Regions from separate parts of the Chitinibacter fontanus genome, predicted to be linked through region 1. Evidence: predicted binding sites of a transcription regulator. Region 1 holds the regulator's gene; each other region holds the start of a gene.
The links. The regulator FNR, encoded in region 1, switches genes on or off when oxygen is low (the NO sensors DNR and NnrR bind a similar motif). The targets are predictions, from matches to a motif close to TTGATNNNNATCAA.
Positions count from the first base shown of each region.

Region 2: the regulator FNR is predicted to act here: its motif matches at 3,253-3,266, upstream of ubiU (ubiquinone anaerobic biosynthesis protein UbiU).
Region 3: the regulator FNR is predicted to act here: its motif matches at 1,689-1,702, upstream of HZU75_RS14465 (bacteriohemerythrin).

Region 1 is NZ_CP058952.1:3,586,279-3,592,045, reverse strand. It holds gene HZU75_RS17035 (PTS sugar transporter subunit IIA) at 1-402, shown strand, start outside; gene HZU75_RS17030 (hypothetical protein) at 481-759, opposite strand; gene fnr (fumarate/nitrate reduction transcriptional regulator Fnr) at 1,211-1,957, opposite strand; gene hemN (oxygen-independent coproporphyrinogen III oxidase) at 2,117-3,541, shown strand; gene HZU75_RS17015 (sulfite exporter TauE/SafE family protein) at 3,584-4,252, shown strand; gene HZU75_RS17010 (GNAT family N-acetyltransferase) at 4,291-4,782, opposite strand; gene HZU75_RS17005 (YkgJ family cysteine cluster protein) at 4,846-5,190, shown strand; gene HZU75_RS17000 (DEAD/DEAH box helicase) at 5,295-5,767, opposite strand, start outside.
Region 2 is NZ_CP058952.1:1,451,048-1,456,814, forward strand. It holds gene HZU75_RS06700 (hypothetical protein) at 11-844, shown strand; gene HZU75_RS06705 (succinylglutamate desuccinylase/aspartoacylase family protein) at 980-1,978, opposite strand; gene gnd (phosphogluconate dehydrogenase (NAD(+)-dependent, decarboxylating)) at 2,109-3,020, opposite strand; gene ubiU (ubiquinone anaerobic biosynthesis protein UbiU) at 3,321-4,325, shown strand; gene HZU75_RS06720 (U32 family peptidase) at 4,328-5,206, shown strand; gene ubiT (ubiquinone anaerobic biosynthesis accessory factor UbiT) at 5,206-5,637, shown strand; rRNA gene rrf (5S ribosomal RNA) at 5,746-5,767, opposite strand, start outside.
Region 3 is NZ_CP058952.1:3,025,178-3,030,944, reverse strand. It holds gene HZU75_RS14475 (CDP-6-deoxy-delta-3,4-glucoseen reductase) at 1-182, opposite strand, end outside; gene HZU75_RS14470 (NAD-dependent epimerase/dehydratase family protein) at 202-1,143, shown strand; gene HZU75_RS14465 (bacteriohemerythrin) at 1,168-1,617, opposite strand; gene HZU75_RS14460 (HD-GYP domain-containing protein) at 1,728-3,095, opposite strand; gene tgt (tRNA guanosine(34) transglycosylase Tgt) at 3,287-4,399, opposite strand; gene queA (tRNA preQ1(34) S-adenosylmethionine ribosyltransferase-isomerase QueA) at 4,743-5,767, opposite strand, start outside.

The DNA of each region.
Region 1 (5,767 bases):
GATGCGGCATTTGCAACTAAGGCAGTTGGGGATGGTGTAGCGATCTTGCCAACAGGCAAGTTAGTGGTGGCACCATGCGATGGGCAATTGGTAAAGATTTTTAATACTAACCATGCTTTTGCCCTCGTTAATGATGCAGGGGTTGAATTGATTGTTCACATTGGTATTGAAACGGTGAAACTCGGTGGTCAAGGCTTTACGCGCTTGGCTGAGCAGGGTAGCTTCGTTAAGGCGGGTCAGCCTGTCTTGGAATTGGATCTTGAATTCCTTGGTGCCAATGCAAAATCAGTGATTAGCCCTGTTGTTTTGACCAATGCAGATGATTTTGCGCCAGTTGCTAATTTGGCAGTTGGCTCAGTGATTGCAGGTCAAACACCGCTCTACACGATTCGTAAAAAATAAATTTGGGCTTAGGGCTCAAATCTGAAACGCCACCCTCGGGTGGCGTTTTTATTTTTAACTTAGCATTTGTAAGCGTTATTAATATATTGCCAGTAGTTGCGCGATTTGGCGGGCGGGTGAGTCGTTTGTATTGATGGCTGAATGTGTCGGAGTTGCAAAAAAATTGCTGGTTTGCGGGTGATGGGCAATAAAGAACTCTTGTGAGGCGGATTCAGCCAGATAGCGCCGCGATAAGCTGGCTAGTGTTTGGGTTTGTAATTGCTGTTGGGCAATTAGGCTGGCAAGTTGGGCTAGTAGGTCGCTTTGGTTGAGTTGAAACGGATGGGTTTCATCTTTTGGTGTACGCTGCGGATCCATTTGCCAGTTAAAGAATGGCGGTGTGCCTTGTGGTGAGATGAGTGCCAGCCATAGCTGATAGAGAAAGCCGCAGGCTCCTAAGTGCCCTGCATGAAGCCATGCATTGTGGCTTGGTGTGAGTGCGTCAAGAATGTCTGCGGCTTGGTCGAGGTGATGGTTGTTGCCACTTGCAAGCGCAAAAAAACCATGGCTTGGTGCAAAGGGGCTGGGCCAAAGAATTGCATCGATTAGCTTTGCGGCGCTTTTGTGAAGATCCAGTACTTGCGCGGTATTTTGCAGTTGGATAGCGATTACAAGATCATTTGGGCTAAAATTTGTTTGGAACTGGCTAAATGGATGCAGGCAGTAGCTGCCAGTGGGGGCTTTAATAATAGACGGGCACTTATTAGAGGTATTAGTTCAGGGGGTGCTATTAGATGGGTTTGCATCAATATACCCCCTGAGGTGTAATTTATTCGTCGTGGCAGGTGTTAAGTAGTTTCTTTAGGCTATCAATGTTTTCTAGTTCAATTAGGCGGTTTTGTACTTTGATAAAGCCTTGGTCTTGGAATTTAGACAAAGTCCGGCTGACTGTTTCAAGTTTGAGCCCTAAATAGCTACCAATTTCTTCGCGGGTCATGCGCAAATGGAAGCTACTTGAAGAGTAGCCGCGAATTGCAAAGCGTTGCGATAAATTCAATAGGAATGCAGCTAGACGCTCTTCGGCTTTCATATTGCCCAAGAGTAGCATTACGCCGTGATCGCGGACTATCTCGCGACTCATTACTTTGTGGAAGTGGCGTTGTAGTAGTGGGATTTCGCGTGATAAATCTTCGATGTCATTGAAGGGTAATTCACACACTTCACTGTCTTCTAGTGCGATCGCGTCGCAAGTGTGAACGTCGGTGCTAATTGCATCCATGCCCATCAATTCGCCTGACATATGAAAGCCAGTGACTTGCTCGCGGCCATCTTCGGAAATCACGCTGGCTTTGAAAAAACCAAGGCGAATCGCGTACAGCGAGCGGAAAGGCTCGCCGGCACGATATAGAGCTTCGCCGCGTTTGATTGGGCGAGCTTGCGTAATGATGGTGTCAAGCTCTTGCATTTCTTCTTGTGACAGACCCAGTGGTAAACACAGTTCGCGTAAGCTGCAATTAGTGCATGAATTACGCAGATGACGTGGGGACATGTCGCGAACTTGGATGGGGGAAATCATGAAACTCTCACAAGAAAATAATAAGTCGTGCGGGGGGAGTATTGTAACTCTCGGAAGAGGTAGATACCCCACTGTCATTGCTGTTGGCTTGATCTAGATCAAGTTGGCTCATTGTACTAGCTTTTAAGCTGCGGCAGCTAGTATGAGGATAGAGTAATTATGTCGGTTTCAAAATTTGTAGGTCAGCACGCGCCAGCAGATCAAGGTGGGGTTTGTTTTGATCGAGATCTGATTGTGCGCTATGACGGTAAAGGGCCGCGTTATACGTCCTATCCCACTGCAGATCGGTTTAACCAAGCCGTGAATAGTGAGCAATATGCGCAAATCTTGCAGCAAAGATTGCCCGGTGCTTTACTCAATCCATTGTCGCTTTATTTTCACATTCCTTTCTGTAATACCGTATGTTACTACTGCGGCTGTAACAAGATTATTACGAAAGACAAGAGTAAAGCGGATGATTATATTCGTTATCTCAGTAAAGAAATCGCAATGCATGCGGCCAATCTACCGGGCCGTCCCAAGGTGAGTCAGCTGCATTTGGGTGGCGGTACGCCCACCTTTATGTCAGAGCAGCAGCTACAGCGCTTGATGGATATCGTGCGTGAGCATTTTGAATTGCTGCCAACGGGTGAGTATTCGATTGAAATTGATCCGCGCAAAGTGGGTGAGCCGATGATCCGCACTTTGGCTCAGCTGGGATTCAATCGAATGAGCGTAGGTATTCAGGATTTCAATCCTGAGGTACAGCTTGCGGTTAATCGAGTGCAAACCGAGCAGGAGACTCGTTCGGTAATTGAGGCTGCACGGATGCATGGTTTTAAATCGGTCAGTGTCGATCTGATTTATGGTCTTCCTAAGCAAACCGTCGCGAGCATCGCTGAGACCATTGCTCGAGTGCTGACACTGAAGCCTGATCGGATTGCACTTTACAATTACGCGCATCTGCCTGAACGCTTTATGCCTCAGCGGCGCATTAATGAGGCCGAATTGCCAAGCGCAGATGCTAAGCTCGATATGTTGCAAAATTCGATTGCACAGTTGCTCGATGCGGGCTATGTGCTGATTGGTATGGATCACTTTGCGCTACCCAATGATGATTTGGCGGTGGCGCAGCGGCGTGGGCGTTTGCAGCGCAATTTTCAAGGCTATTCAACCCATGCTGATTGTGATTTGCTGGCCTTTGGGGTTTCGTCAATTGGTAAAGTGGGCGCTAACTATCACCAAAACGTGAAGACGCTGGAAGAGTACTATGCCAAGCTCGATGCGGATGAATTTCCGGTCGTGCGTGGGTTGCAAATGAATCGGGATGATGTGATCCGGCGGGCAGTGATTCAGGCCTTGATGTGCCAGTTTGAGCTGTATTATCAAGCGATTGAAGTCAGCTACATGATTGAGTTTGGCGACTATTTTGCCGAGGAATTGAGTCTGCTGCAGCCAATGGTCGACGATGGCTTACTTACGATTGAATCGGAGGGGCTATTTGTGACGCCAACAGGGCGTTTGCTGATTCGCTCGATTGCGATGGTGTTTGATCGTTATTTGCGGACAAGCACTACCCAAGCGCGGTATTCTCGGCTGATCTGAGTTTTGGGTTTGGCGCTGCAAGGGCGCCAAACAGCTTTTCTAATGTTAGAAATCAATTTATTTGCGCTGTTTATGGCTGGCTTGCTCGGCGGCGGGCATTGTATTGGCATGTGCGGTGGCATAGTGACTGCATTTAGTCTGCAGTTGCCGCCGGGGGCGCGTTGGCCGTATTTACTGGGCTTCAATGTTGGTCGCTTGGCGGGATATGCCTTGATCGGGGCGCTGTTGGGTGGATTGGCGAGTTTTGCGACCTTGGCTGCCTTGCAATCGCTCAAGCTGATCCTGTTTGTGCTTGCCAATCTGCTATTGCTGGTATTGGGCTGGTATATCGCTGGCTGGAGTCGGGTGCTAACTCGTGTTGAGGCTTTGGGGCAGCCCATTTGGCGGCGTGTGCAGCCGTTGATACGCAAGCTATTACCCGTACATAGTATCTGGCAGACGCCCTTGATTGGTCTGCTTTGGGGCTGGATACCCTGTGGCTTGGTCTACACGGCTAGCCTGTCTGCATTGGCGAGTGCAAATCCAGTCAGTGGCGCAGCCGTGATGTTGGCTTTTGGTTTGGGGACTTTGCCCAACTTGCTGCTGATGGGCCTGATGGCGCAGCGCTTACAGTCCTTGCTTAAAAAGCTGTGGGTGCGTCGGATGTGTGGGCTTACGATCAGTGCGTTGGCACTGTATCAGTTGTATTTGCTCGTTAGGTATCTGGCTTGAGGCCTTTCTTGATATCGTTTCTAGCAATATACATCGGCTTAAAGTAGTTTTTGCATTAAAACCGCTTGCCCATATTGACTCAAGCTGGTGTCTTGCCGCGGGTGATCGCTAAATCCAAGCTTGCGCCAGAATGAGTCTGCGCCACCGACTGCGACCAGCATTGCCATCGTAAAACCCTGTTGTTGCGCCCAGTCGCAGGCATGCTGCGCCAGTAGTGTACTGAGTTTCTGGCCTCGCCCATCCGGGTGAATGGCTAAATCGTGCAAATAAAAACGGTCAGCGCTGTTTGGCCACGGTTGCTCGCCGCGATTGAGTGCTGGGGGCGTTTCGCCTTGCCAGGGATGGCAAAACAAATAGCCCTGTGCGATGCCCGTTACTTCGATTATCCAGTTGCAATCTGGAGCAAAGCTCAGTTTGGCCTGGAAAGTAGGGTGGTCTTCTAGCAATTCGGGCGGATAGCAGGCGGCCTGAATTTCCAGAATACGCGGCAGATCACTGCTTAGAATGGGGCGAATAACGGGCGTTGACACTTGACCTCACAGCAGGTTTTGGATTGAATGCGGCTCGGTATTTTAATTGAAAGGTGAGCGATTGTGAGTGCAAATAACCCCTGTATGAGCTGTGGCGCCTGCTGTGCTGCGTTTCGTGTCTCGTTTGATCGCTCTGAGTTGGCGAGTGAAGGTGGCCTTGTGCCCGATGGCCTGGCGGACTACGAGACGTCGTATACCGCCCGTTTGCGGGGTACTGACTATGCGCAGCCACGTTGCTTGGCGCTGGTGGGGACGATTGGGCAGCAGGTATCCTGTGGCATCTATCGCGAACGACCATCGCCGTGCCGTGAGTTTGGTATGCTGGCCGAAATCGGGGTGTTTAGTGAGGCCTGTAATCGCGCGCGCGCTCGGCACGGTTTGCCGCCTTTGGAAATAGCCGCAGAGTAGGGGGTATTGCTTGCTAAGCTTTATTAGATTTGCGCTAGGTGTAAATACCCCGCAATAAAAAAGGCAGCCTAGGCTGCCTTTTTTAACTTCAGAGCCATGTCGACTTAGCTGAAGCGGCCACCACCACGGTTGCCACCACTTGGTTTGCCACCGTAGCCGCCGCGATCGCCACCACGGTCGCCGCGCGGTGCGCCGCCGTCACGATTGCCAGCGTAGCCACCGCGATTGCCGTCACGAGACTGGCCGTCACGACCTGCGTAGCCGCCACGGTCGCCGCGAGGTGCGCCACCATCACGGTTGCCGCCAAAATTGCCGCGCGGTGCAGAGTCGCGGTTATAGCTATTGCCTGCGTTGTCACGCGCTTGGCCGGAGCCAAAACTACGCTCGCGCGGTGCGCCGTAGCCACTGTCGCGCGGTGCGCGATCGCCGTAGCTGCGGCCTTCGTTGTTGTGTGAACGCTCGCCAAAGCTACCACGTGATGCTTCGCTGCGATGGCCTTCTGGACGATCGCCGCGTGGGGCGCGATCGGCGTAACCGCCTTCGCGTCCTTCACGGTTGCCTTGGTAGCCGCCGCTGC
Region 2 (5,767 bases), 1.5 Mb from region 1:
AGAAGAGTTAATGAAGTTGGTATTCCCGACTTGGGAGCCAAAAGGTAAAAATCAGATTCAAGATATTAACCAGCCCAGCGATCAAGTACAAACCAGCTCTACCCCTGCCGAAAACGAATTACGCTACCGAATTACTCCGCAGCAAGTCGTACAGCTCGATGCGGATCATGCCGTCATGATCACCGGCTCGGCACTCGTCGATCAAACCGGAGAAATTGCGGGTGGTCATGCTTCACCGGGTATTATCAGCGCATTCTGGTTTAAGAAAGATAAAGACCTTTGGACATTCGTCTCTCAACAAGACGAAGTCGCTACTGCAGGTAAATATGGCGAGCCTGACGAGACTAAAGTAATCCGCTTGGATCAAACTCGGTTTGCCATCTCGATTGAAAGTTCGGATTGTTTTCAAGGCGAATGCTTTACCAACCTTAATTTGTTTGAGATTGGGCAGTCTGAAATTAAGCCATTATTGAATACAGCGATAAGCCTTAGCTCCAGCAATGTAGAATCGCGTGATTGTGAAGCAACAATGAGTCAAGCAGTAGGCAAAGCCATTGAGCGCCAACTCGAAGAAGATCATTTCAGCGCACACGAATGTTATGACATAACTGGCAAATGGCATATTGATGCCAAAGGCCATCAGCCTGGCGATGTGATTGTCGAATTTAATGGCAAACAAGAACACCAAATTGAATTAAGCCGTGAAGTTGGTGCAACTGAAAATGATCCAACACTGATCAAGATTCAATCGACGCTCAATGAGATCAAGCAAAAACAGGTTTTTCGCTATAAAAACGGTCAATATCAGCCTGTAGGTGGAAAAAATCCTAATCCCGAGCAATGAGCCTCGAATATAGTCAGTTACAGCCCTAGATTATTTCCAATTGAGACTCCAACAAAAAGCCGCTGAATTAATTCAGCGGCTTTAACGTATGTACCCACAAGTCAATCAATACTAGTGTTATCGGGTTATACCCTATTAAGCATAACGAGTAGATTTCATCCCATCGACCAGTCGATCACTGTGCTGCGCAAAGTAGAACCACTCGTTGCCTGGGTTAGCGGCGGGGTTCGGGAACAGGATATAGCCATCGGCGGGCGCGGTCACAGCGCTGCCGTCGGCGCGGTGGCCGATCAGATCACCAGCATGCAGCTTGTCAAAGCTCGCCCACGTTTTCACAAAGGCATCGCCCTGATCATGACGATCAATGACTTGTGTCAGCTTGAGCAATTCAAACTCGGTTTGCACGGCAGGCGCAGGCAAATCAGCCAAGTGCAGCTGGGCGATGGTATTGCGAATGGCTTGGTAGGCCACTTCGGGCGCATCGGCATCCAGATGCTGCCCGCATTCCAAGGTCAGCGAAATACCGCCATGGGCGCGCGTGTATTCGGTGGTACCGACGCCGTAGCTTGGGTCGGTGCTGAGCATTTGCGCGCGCTCGCTGGCATTGCTATGGGCGAGGCGATTTTTTACGCCTTCGGCATAGGTTTCCAGCCAACCTTCCACAATGCGTTTAGGCCCAAGGCGCACGGCGAGTGCTTCTTCTTCGGCGGCGCGAGAAAATGGCGACAATTCACCGTCGTTATTTTCTGGCCCAAGCATAATAAACGGCTCGCCCGGCGGGTTGGTCGTTGAATGCAGATCGAGCAATACATCTTGCTGCTCCAGAATCGGGCACAACATATTGGCAATGCGGTCTTCAAAATCGTGCGGCAGCGCATTGGGGCGCAGATTGCGATTCAAGTTGCGATCGCCATTGCGCTCGTTTTTAGCGTGCGCCAACGGGTTGGTAACTGGAATAAAAGTAATCTGGCCGCGTTGCAGCACTAATTCGCCCGCATCGAGCTCGCGCATGATGCGCTCAATTGCGATCGAGCCACAAATCTCATTGCCATGCACCGCGCCAAGTACCACCAACTTAGGACCAGCCGTCAGGCCGTGATAAACATAAGATTTGAGCATGTGCTGATGATGCATGGCGCGTTTTCCAGAAGAAAATCAAAGAGTCGCAATTATCGCGGTATTACCAAGAAATGGCGAGAATGTGGGCATAAAAAAACGCCATCAATGATGGCGTTTTTGGTTTTCAGCACTTTTTATTCAGCGCTTACTTTTTAGACATGGCGTGACCGCCAAAGGCATTGCGCATCAGCGACAACATTTTCATTGCGTAGTCGTCGTTGCCGCGTGAAGCAAAGCGCGCGTATAGGCTAGTAGCCATCACTGGCGCAGGTACACCTAGCTCAACCGATTCCAGCACTGACCAACGACCTTCACCAGAATCAGGCACGTAGGCGTTCAAGTCGGCCAACTCAACGTCATGCGAGAATGATTCCGCCACCAAGTCAAGCAACCATGAGCGCACGACCGAGCTATGGCGCCAAGTTTCAGCGATTTCAGCCACGTCCAGATCAAATTCTTTCTTCGCTTTCAGCATTGCAAAGCCTTCAGCAAACGCTTGCATCATGCCGTATTCAATACCGTTGTGCAGCATTTTGGTGTAGTGACCAGAGCCCGCAGGGCCGGTGTGTGTCCAGCCGCGGCTTGCGTCTGGTGCCAAAATTTTCATAAATGGCGTCGCGATTTCTGCGGCGTCTTTATCGCCACCAAACATCAAACAATAGCCGTTTTGCAGGCCCCAAACGCCGCCAGAAACGCCAGCATCAACAAACTTGATGTTCAGCTCAGCCAATTCAGCCGCGTGGCGCTGGCTGTCTTTGTACATCGCGTTCGCACCATCAATAATCAAATCACCCGGAGCGAGCAGGGTTTTCATTTCAGCAAACGCAGCTTCAGAAATGTCACCCGATGGCAGCATCAGCCATACCACGCGTGGCGTTGGCAGCGCGGCGATCAGCTCAGGCACAGACGCAAACGCACGGAAGTTGGCTTCTTCTTTAGCCAAACCTTCACGCGTCTCTGCGCTCACGTCAAAGCCAAACACATTGGCTCCGCCGCGTGCGAGACGGCGCGCCATATTGCCGCCCATTTTGCCCAAACCGATCATTGCGATATTCATTGTGTAGTCCCTTCTAGGTGTCCGACCGACGACGGGTAGTCGTGGTGTGCCTGTAGCTAGTAATAATTCGTACCCGTATTTTCTAGCAAGACAGCGCGAACGCCAAGCCGCTTTTGCACTAATTGCCTAATTAATTTACTAAATTTTTGCAAATTACGGTCTTTTTACGCCTCAACTCCTATTCTGCTGCTTTTTGCCTACCTCTAATGCACCAAACTGAGTCATGCAAAACTTGACCTGCATTAAGGCAATGCATAGCCAGTCCACCTAAGCTGCGCTATCTGCAAACTGGGAGCTGCTATGTCTGCGCATTTGCCCGAACTGATTTGCCCTGCCGGTAGCCTGCCCGCGCTTAAAGCCGCGGTTGATCATGGCGCTGACGCTGTTTATCTCGGCTTTAAAAACGCCACCAATGCCCGCAACTTTGCTGGGCTTAATTTCACCGATACACAAATCCGCACTGGCATTGAGTACGCGCAATCACGCGACCGCGAAGTGCTGGTGGCAATCAATACCTACGCACAAGCGGGTCGTGTCAAAGAATGGCACGCAGCGATTGATGCAGCCGCCGATGCCGGCGCCAATGCCGTGATCTTGGCCGACTTGGGCTTGCTTGACTATGCAATGCGCGTGCATCCGCAGCTCAATCGCCATTTGTCGGTGCAAGGCTCGGCGACTAATTTTGAAGCGGTGAATCTGGCGCAAGATTATTTCGGCATCCGTCGCGCAGTCCTGCCGCGCGTACTGACATTACCGCAGGTTGAATACGTCATCAAAAATACCTCAGTTGAGATCGAGGTCTTTGGTTTTGGCAGCTTGTGCGTCATGGCCGAAGGGCGTTGCATTTTATCGAGCTACGCGACGGGTGAATCACCTAATACCCACGGGGTGTGTTCACCTGCAAGCCATGTTCAATGGATCCCACAAGGCGATACCATGGATACACGCCTCAATGGCATCTTAATCGACCATTTTGAAGCAGGCGAACCCGCCGGTTACCCTACGCTGTGCAAAGGGAGGTTTGAAGTTAACAATGCCACCTATTACGCGCTGGAAGAACCCACCAGCCTGAACGCTTTATCTGTGCTACCTGAGCTATTACGCATCGGTGTTCGTGCGATCAAAGTCGAAGGCCGACAACGTAGCCCAGCCTACACCGCCGAAGTCACCAAAACACTGCGTGCCGCGATTGATGCCGCTGGTGATGCACGCTATTCGGTGAAACCCGCGTGGCAGCAAGCGCTGACTAAAGTATCGGAAGGCCATCAGCAAACTCTCGGCGCCTACAGCCGACCTTGGAGATAACGATGCAACTCACTCTTGGCCCATTGCTGTACTACTGGCCGAAACAGCAAGTGCTCGATTTTTATGCCCAAGCGGCCGATTGGCCAGTGGCCAGCATTTATTTAGGTGAAGTCGTTTGCGCACGCCGTCATGAGCTTCGCACCGCTGACTGGCTGGCACTGGGCTCCGAACTAGCGCAAAGTGGTAAGCAGATTATTTACAGCTCGCAAGCAGTGCTGGAGTCGGGCTCGGATTTATCCAGCCTGCGCAAACTAGCCCAAGCAGGTGGCGTATTGGAAGCCAATGATTTGGGCGCGATCCGCATCGCCCGTGAGGCAGGCATCGCCTACGTTGCCGGGCCTCACTTGAATATTTACAACGGCCCCGCGCTCGATTGGCATATCAATGCAGGTGCAACACGCTGGGTTGCCCCACTGGAAGCCAGCGCGAACACCGTGGCCGCCATCCTGAGCGAAAAAACGGCGGAAATTGAAACTGAGATTTTTGCCCACGGCCGGCTGCCGCTAGCCTTTTCTGCCCGCTGCTTTACCGCCCGCCACTTTGACCTGAGCAAAGATGCGTGCGAATTTAAATGCATTGAGCACGCCGATGGTATGCTGCTCAAAACCCGCGAAGGGAAGGAATTCTTGCGGATCAACGGCATTCAAACTCAATCGGCGGCATGCTATGCACTGATCAATGATGTTGCTAAGATGCAAAATATTGATTACCTACGCATTAGCCCACAAGCCGAGTATACGCCGGAGATCATTGATGCATATAGCACTCAGATCAATACCCAGCAACAAAACGCAGATTGGGCGCAGTTCAACCCCGAAGGTCTGGTCAACGGTTACTGGCATGGCCAAGCAGGTATTCAATCCACGCAGGAGGCATTGTGATGAAAATCCCTCAACCCGTGATTCGCGTTTTACAGCTTCTGCCCGAAGTGCCGCCAGCCTTTGGTGTGGTCACGACGCTCAATTTAGTACGCCATCAATTATGGCCAGAAGAGGACTTTAGCTGGCTGGAGGGTCGCACGGTGCGGCTACAAGCCAGCGACATCGGCTGTGGCCTCTCATATAGCTTTCAAAATGGCCGCTTTGTCACTAGCACGCAAACGCCAGATGTGACGTTTGGCGCCACCTTGGCCGACTATTGGATTATCGCCCGCCGGCAGGAAGACCCCGATACGCTGTTTTTCCAGCGTCGCTTAACCATTGCAGGCAATACTGAGCTGGGTTTACAGCTGAAAAATCTGATGGATGCCACCGATTTTTCGCCGCTGTTTGATAAGATCCCGCAACCGATACGACTGCGATTTGGTATTTAATTAATATCTCGTCAGACAAAAGCCCAACTCCAGTGAGTTGGGCTTTTTTCATTCCGCAGATACAGATAGCAAAAGACCCAGCTCATTGAGCTGGGTCTGCATTGGGAAGTTTGGCAATGTCCTACTTTCA
Region 3 (5,767 bases), 560 kb from region 1:
GGCGAATGATCGCCATGCGCCACTTCGCCGCTGAGCACTTTACCTTTGCACGCGCCGCATGAGCCGTTTTTGCAGCCATAGGGCATATTAAAGCCCTCGCGCATCGCTGCATCTAGCAGGGTTTCACCGTCAAACACGCTCAGTTGCTGACCTGAAGGTTCAATGATAAGTTGCTTGCTCATTCTTTTGGATTTCCGACTTGTGCGAAAAAAACGCTTGTTAATTATAGGTTGCGGTGATGTGGTGCAGCGCGCTTTGCCGTGGCTACGCCAGCGCTTTCAGGTGTATGCCACTGCACGCAGCGCCGATAAAGCGCAGCAGCTACATACCCTAGGTATCCACCCGATCATCGCCGATCTGGATCAGCGCCAGTCTTTAGCGCGCCTGGCGGGTCTGGCTGATACGATCATCCACAGCACGCCGCCGGGCGAAGGCGAAGCTGACCTGCGTACTCGCCGCCTGCTGGCCGCACTTGCCCGCACACCACGCAGACGCTCTGGCGCGCGCGAACCGCAAAACGGGATTTTAGCACAGCGCCGCATCGTCTATATCAGCACCAGCGGGGTTTACGGCGACCATGGCGGTGCGTGGATTGACGAAACCTCGCCGCAGCTAGCCACCACCGGCCGCGCCCTGCGCCGCATCAGCGCGGAACATCAGCTGCGACACTGGGCACAGAGTCGATCAGCGACGCGCCGCGTGTGTCTTTTGCGCGCGCCGGGCATCTATGCACTCGATCGACTGCCCACCGCGCGTATTGCGCGGGGCGAGCCGGGCATCATCGCCAGCGAAGATAGCGTGAGTAATCATATTCATGCCAATGATCTGGCGCATGCGGTCTGCTTGACGCTATTTCGCGGCCTGCCGCAGCGTAGCTACAATATTGTCGACGACGCGCCGCACACGATGAGCGAGTGGTTTGACCAGGTTTCCGACTTCACCACCCTGCCCCGCGTACCCAAACTCAGTCGCCAAGAAGCACAAAGTCGGCTCTCTCCGACCATGTGGTCATATATGAATGAGTCGCGGCGGCTGAGTAATCAGCGCACCAAAAGTGAATTGCGCTGGCGGTTGCAATATCCGACAACCGAGGCGTTTTTTCATGCCAACAAAGGAAGGTATATTGCTACAAACAAATACTAGATTGATCTGTAGCCATATACCTATTTAAGACCAAAAGCGCTCCAACCAGCTTTTCTTGTGCCAGCTTTTTTGCGCACCACGCGATAGGAAATGCTCTACGTAGCGCTGGTCGCCTTCCATGATGTGGTTGGTTAGCCAGTTGCGCAAAAAGTGCAGCAATTCAAACGAAATTGACTCGCCATTGTTCATACGCGCCTGCAAGTCTTGCATCTGACTGATCAGGTCTTCATGGTGCGCTTTATGTGTGTCGTATTCGGGATAGCCCAAAATACGCATCAGGCTCTCTTCCACTGTGAAGTGAATGCGGGTGTAGTCAGCCAGCCGCTGCAGCACGGCAATCGAGGCATCGCGGCCATGGTGATGGCGAATTGCGTCGTGCAATTCATTCAGTAGATTGACCAGCACTTTGTGCTGTTCGTCGATCTCTTGAATCCCGACCGATAATGATTCATTCCACTCGATAAGCAGGCTCATGTGAATACTCCTTGCCAGTCAACGCTGGCTATTGTCTAGCCTGCATACTGCCCAGAGCACCGAGCATCATTTTGATTTGAGTCAAACAAACCACAAGCGCCACACCAAACTCACACAACTGCAACACTACCCTGCTGCGCACTAGCCAACTCACGCTCTAGCACCGCCTTGAGCGCGGCAAAACAATCGGCATCAATGGCATTGCCGACCATGCCGCTCATAATCTGGATGGTTTTTTCTGGTGAATTGGCGGCGTGATAGGGGCGCTCCGCGCTGATGGCGTCAAAAATATCGGCCACGGTGATAATGCGCGTTTCCAGCCGAATGTCGGGCGCACTCAAGCCACGCGGGTAGCCTTTACCATCGAGCCGCTCGTGGTGCGAGCCAGCCACAAATGCCAAATCAGCAAATTGCGCGATTTTGCCCAAAATTTCTTCGCTTAAGCGCGCATGCTGCTGCACCGCGCGAAACTCGTCATCAGTGAGCTTGCCAGGCTTTTCTAAAATGCTGCTACTAACGCCGAGCTTGCCAACATCGTGCAATAGCGCTGCACGCTTTACCCACTTACGGCGACGGTCTTCCAGGCCTAATTCCTGCGCGATTAGATCTGCATAAAACCCCACGCGCTCGCTATGGCCAGCAGTAAATGGGCTTTTGGCATCGACCACCTGACCAAATGCCGACGCAATTTCATCCATATATTCATCATCGAGCGGCACCGTAAATTGCGCGGGCTCCAGCTCCAGCACAGCGCTGGCGATGTCGGGATCGCTCAACGTCTGCCAAAACGCGGCGTCTTTGGCCACCACTTCAAACGCTGCCACCAGCAAGGGGTCAAACCAGACTTCGGTGCGGTGACGCACCTCGGCCAAAGCGGCATCGCGGCCATTGGAAAAATGAAACACATCGATCACTTGGGCCAGCAAGGCGATGCGGGCATTAAGCGGAATATCCGCGCCCTGCAAACCATCTGGCCGCCCGCCGCCATTCCAGTGCTCATCCAGCGAATGAATGCCCAGCGCCACCGATTCGGGAAAGCGCAATTGCCGTGCAATTCGCGCGCCCCGATCGCAGCGCGTCTGGATCAGCTCCTGCGCAATCGTGTCGCCATTGCGCATGATATTTAAGATGGCAGTCAGTCGTTTAGTCCAGCTTTCATTGCGCCCGGTGTGCTCGAACACAAAGCCCAGCACTTGCGACAGATTGGTGCCGACCAGCTTGAAATCCCGCTTGAAGCTTTGGTCATCGGTGAGATATAGCTCGCAAATTCGCGCTGCATTGCTGCTACAGCCCAAATCTTTGAGCAGCAGCGTGTAATACAGCTCCCACAAGGCCTGCTCGCTCATGCCGATCTGCTTGCCGATATGCACGCCGATCCAGCAACAGCGCACACAATGCCCTTCGGGCTGACCTTCGGTCATATCCAGCGCATAGGACAAAGCGCCCAGCAATTCAGCAAGCTTTAGAGATTGGCTCATTGCGTTACCCTGATGAGTTAAGTCTTTAGAATAGACAATCGCACGCCGCGAGCGAGCGAACATGTAGTGCATCCATATACCTACTACCGTATTACTATGTAGACTATATTAAATAATAGCTACAGCTAGATACCCCAAATAAAAACAGCGACCCGTAGGTCGCTGTTTGAGTTGAAATACTTTCAGGCAGATTAATCAGCGCCACGTGCGCGATCAGCGTTAAATTTCGCTACGTATTGCGGGAATTGGTCAGCTTCGATCGCATCACGCATTTCCTGCATGATCACTTGGTAGTAATGCAGATTGTGAATGGTATTGAGCTGTGAGCTCAAAATCTCTTGGCTGCGGAACAAATGATGCAAGTAGGCACGGCTGAAATTGCGGCAGGTGTAGCAATCACAACTTTCGTCGAGCGGGCGCGTGTCTTTTTTGTAATGCGCGTTTTTGATCTTCACATTGCCATAGCGGGTAAACAACATGCCGTTGCGTGCATTGCGCGTTGGCATCACGCAATCGAACATATCAATACCTTGGCTCACGCCATACACCAAATCTTCCGGCGTACCAACGCCCATCAAATAGCGTGGCTTGTTCACCGGCAATTGCGGTGCAGTGTGCGCCAGAATGCGCTCCATTTCTTCTTTGGGCTCGCCGACAGACAAACCGCCAATCGCCATGCCGTGAAAATCAAGCTCGTTCAGACCCGCCAGCGATTCATTGCGCAAGTCTTCATGCATCCCGCCCTGCACAATACCAAACAGCGCGTTTGGATTTTCCAGCTTATTGAATTCGTCTTTCGAGCGTTTGGCCCAACGCAGACTCAGACGCATCGATTCAGCAGCAGTTTTATGATCAGCCGGATACGGCGTGCATTCGTCGAAAATCATCACGACGTCGGAATTGAGCACCTTCTGAATGCGCATGGATTCTTCGGGCGTCAGAAATAATTTATCGCCATTAATCGGACTTTGAAATTTGACGCCTTCTTCGGTGATTTTGCGCATCGCACCCAGACTAAATACCTGGAAACCACCCGAATCGGTCAACATCGGCTTATCCCAGCCCATAAATTGATGCAGACCGCCAAATTGCTCAATCACTTCCAAACCCGGGCGCAGCCACAAGTGGAAAGTATTGCCTAAGATAATTTGCGCTTTAATATCGTTCAAATCGCGCGGCGTCATCGCTTTGACGGTACCGTAAGTGCCAACAGGCATAAACACCGGCGTTTGCACGACGCCATGATTGAGGGTCAACGTGCCACGGCGCGCGCCGGCGGAGGTGGTTTTTAGTTCGAATTGCATGAGATTTCCCAAAAAAAGCAGCCAGATACACAGTCCAGCGCGAGGCGGCAAGATTAACGGGCTAGGCCTAAGCTGGCAAGTTGAATATTACGCAATAAAAACAAACCATTAGACCGCAGGCTGCGTGAATTCTCGTTTTTTTATCTGCCGGAATGCACACTCTGAACACATTTAGTGACAAGTCACGCCTATTGATAGCACGAAAACACTGGAAGACTTGAACCACCACTTCAAACGATTAAGTAGCACTCACTGCTGTGATCATTCAGCGCAATCAAATTGAGCAGGCACAAAAAAGGCGAAGAACCACGCTTCGCCTTTTAGCTTGTTGTAGGAACGATCTTTAGCGCTGCGGTTCTAGCAACATCGAGTCGCCATAGCTAAAAAAACGATATTGCTGCGCAACTGCATGTTCGTACGCGGCGCGCATCGTATCGTGCCCAGCAAAGGCTGCAACTAACATTAGCAAGGTGGATTTTGGCAGGTGAAAATTCGTAATCAAGCGATCAACGACTTGAAATTGATAACCTGGCTTGATGAAAATATTGGTATCACCCTCAGGCTCTGCCAACAAACCTTGCTGTGATGAGGCCTCCAGCGCGCGCAACGAGGTAGTACCCACCGCAATCACGCGTTTACCTGCGGCCTTAGCATCGCGAATTGCGGCTTGCGTATCAGCAGGGATTTTATACCGCTCGTGATGCATTACGTGCTCGGCAATATTATCTACACGCACCGGCATAAATGTACCCGCGCCGACATGCAACGTTAAAAACTGCGTTTTAACCCCCATCGCGCGTAATTGTTCGAGTAACTCATCGGTAAAGTGCAGCCCAGCAGTTGGTGCCGCTACGGCACCGGGATCGCGGGCGTACACGGTTTGATAACGCTTGGCATCTTCCTCGTCAGGTACATGAGTAATGTACGGCGGAAGCGGGAGTAAACCTGATTGCTCCAGAATATCCAATACTGTCAGATCAGCGTGAGCGTCGGAAAAATCCAGTTTGAATAGATCACCTTGGCGCTCGGTCATTTCGGCGGTAAAGCCGCCCTGAAAGTGCAAAATCGTGCCGGGCTTGGGCGCTTTGGAAGCCTTGATGTGCGCAAGCGCCTGATGCTGGTCTAGCACACGCTCGATCAGCGCCTCGATTTTGCCGCCACTGGCTTTTTCACCAAACAATCGCGCTTTGATGACTTTGGTATCGTTAAATACCAACACATCACCCGCTTGCAAAAATGTGGGCAATTCGGTAAAAACGCGATCTGCAAGATTTGCACCATCCACGTGCAGCAAGCGGCTAGTGCCGCGTGTGACAGGTGGAAACTGCGCAATCAGATGCTCGGGTAAATGGTAGTCAAAATCAGAAA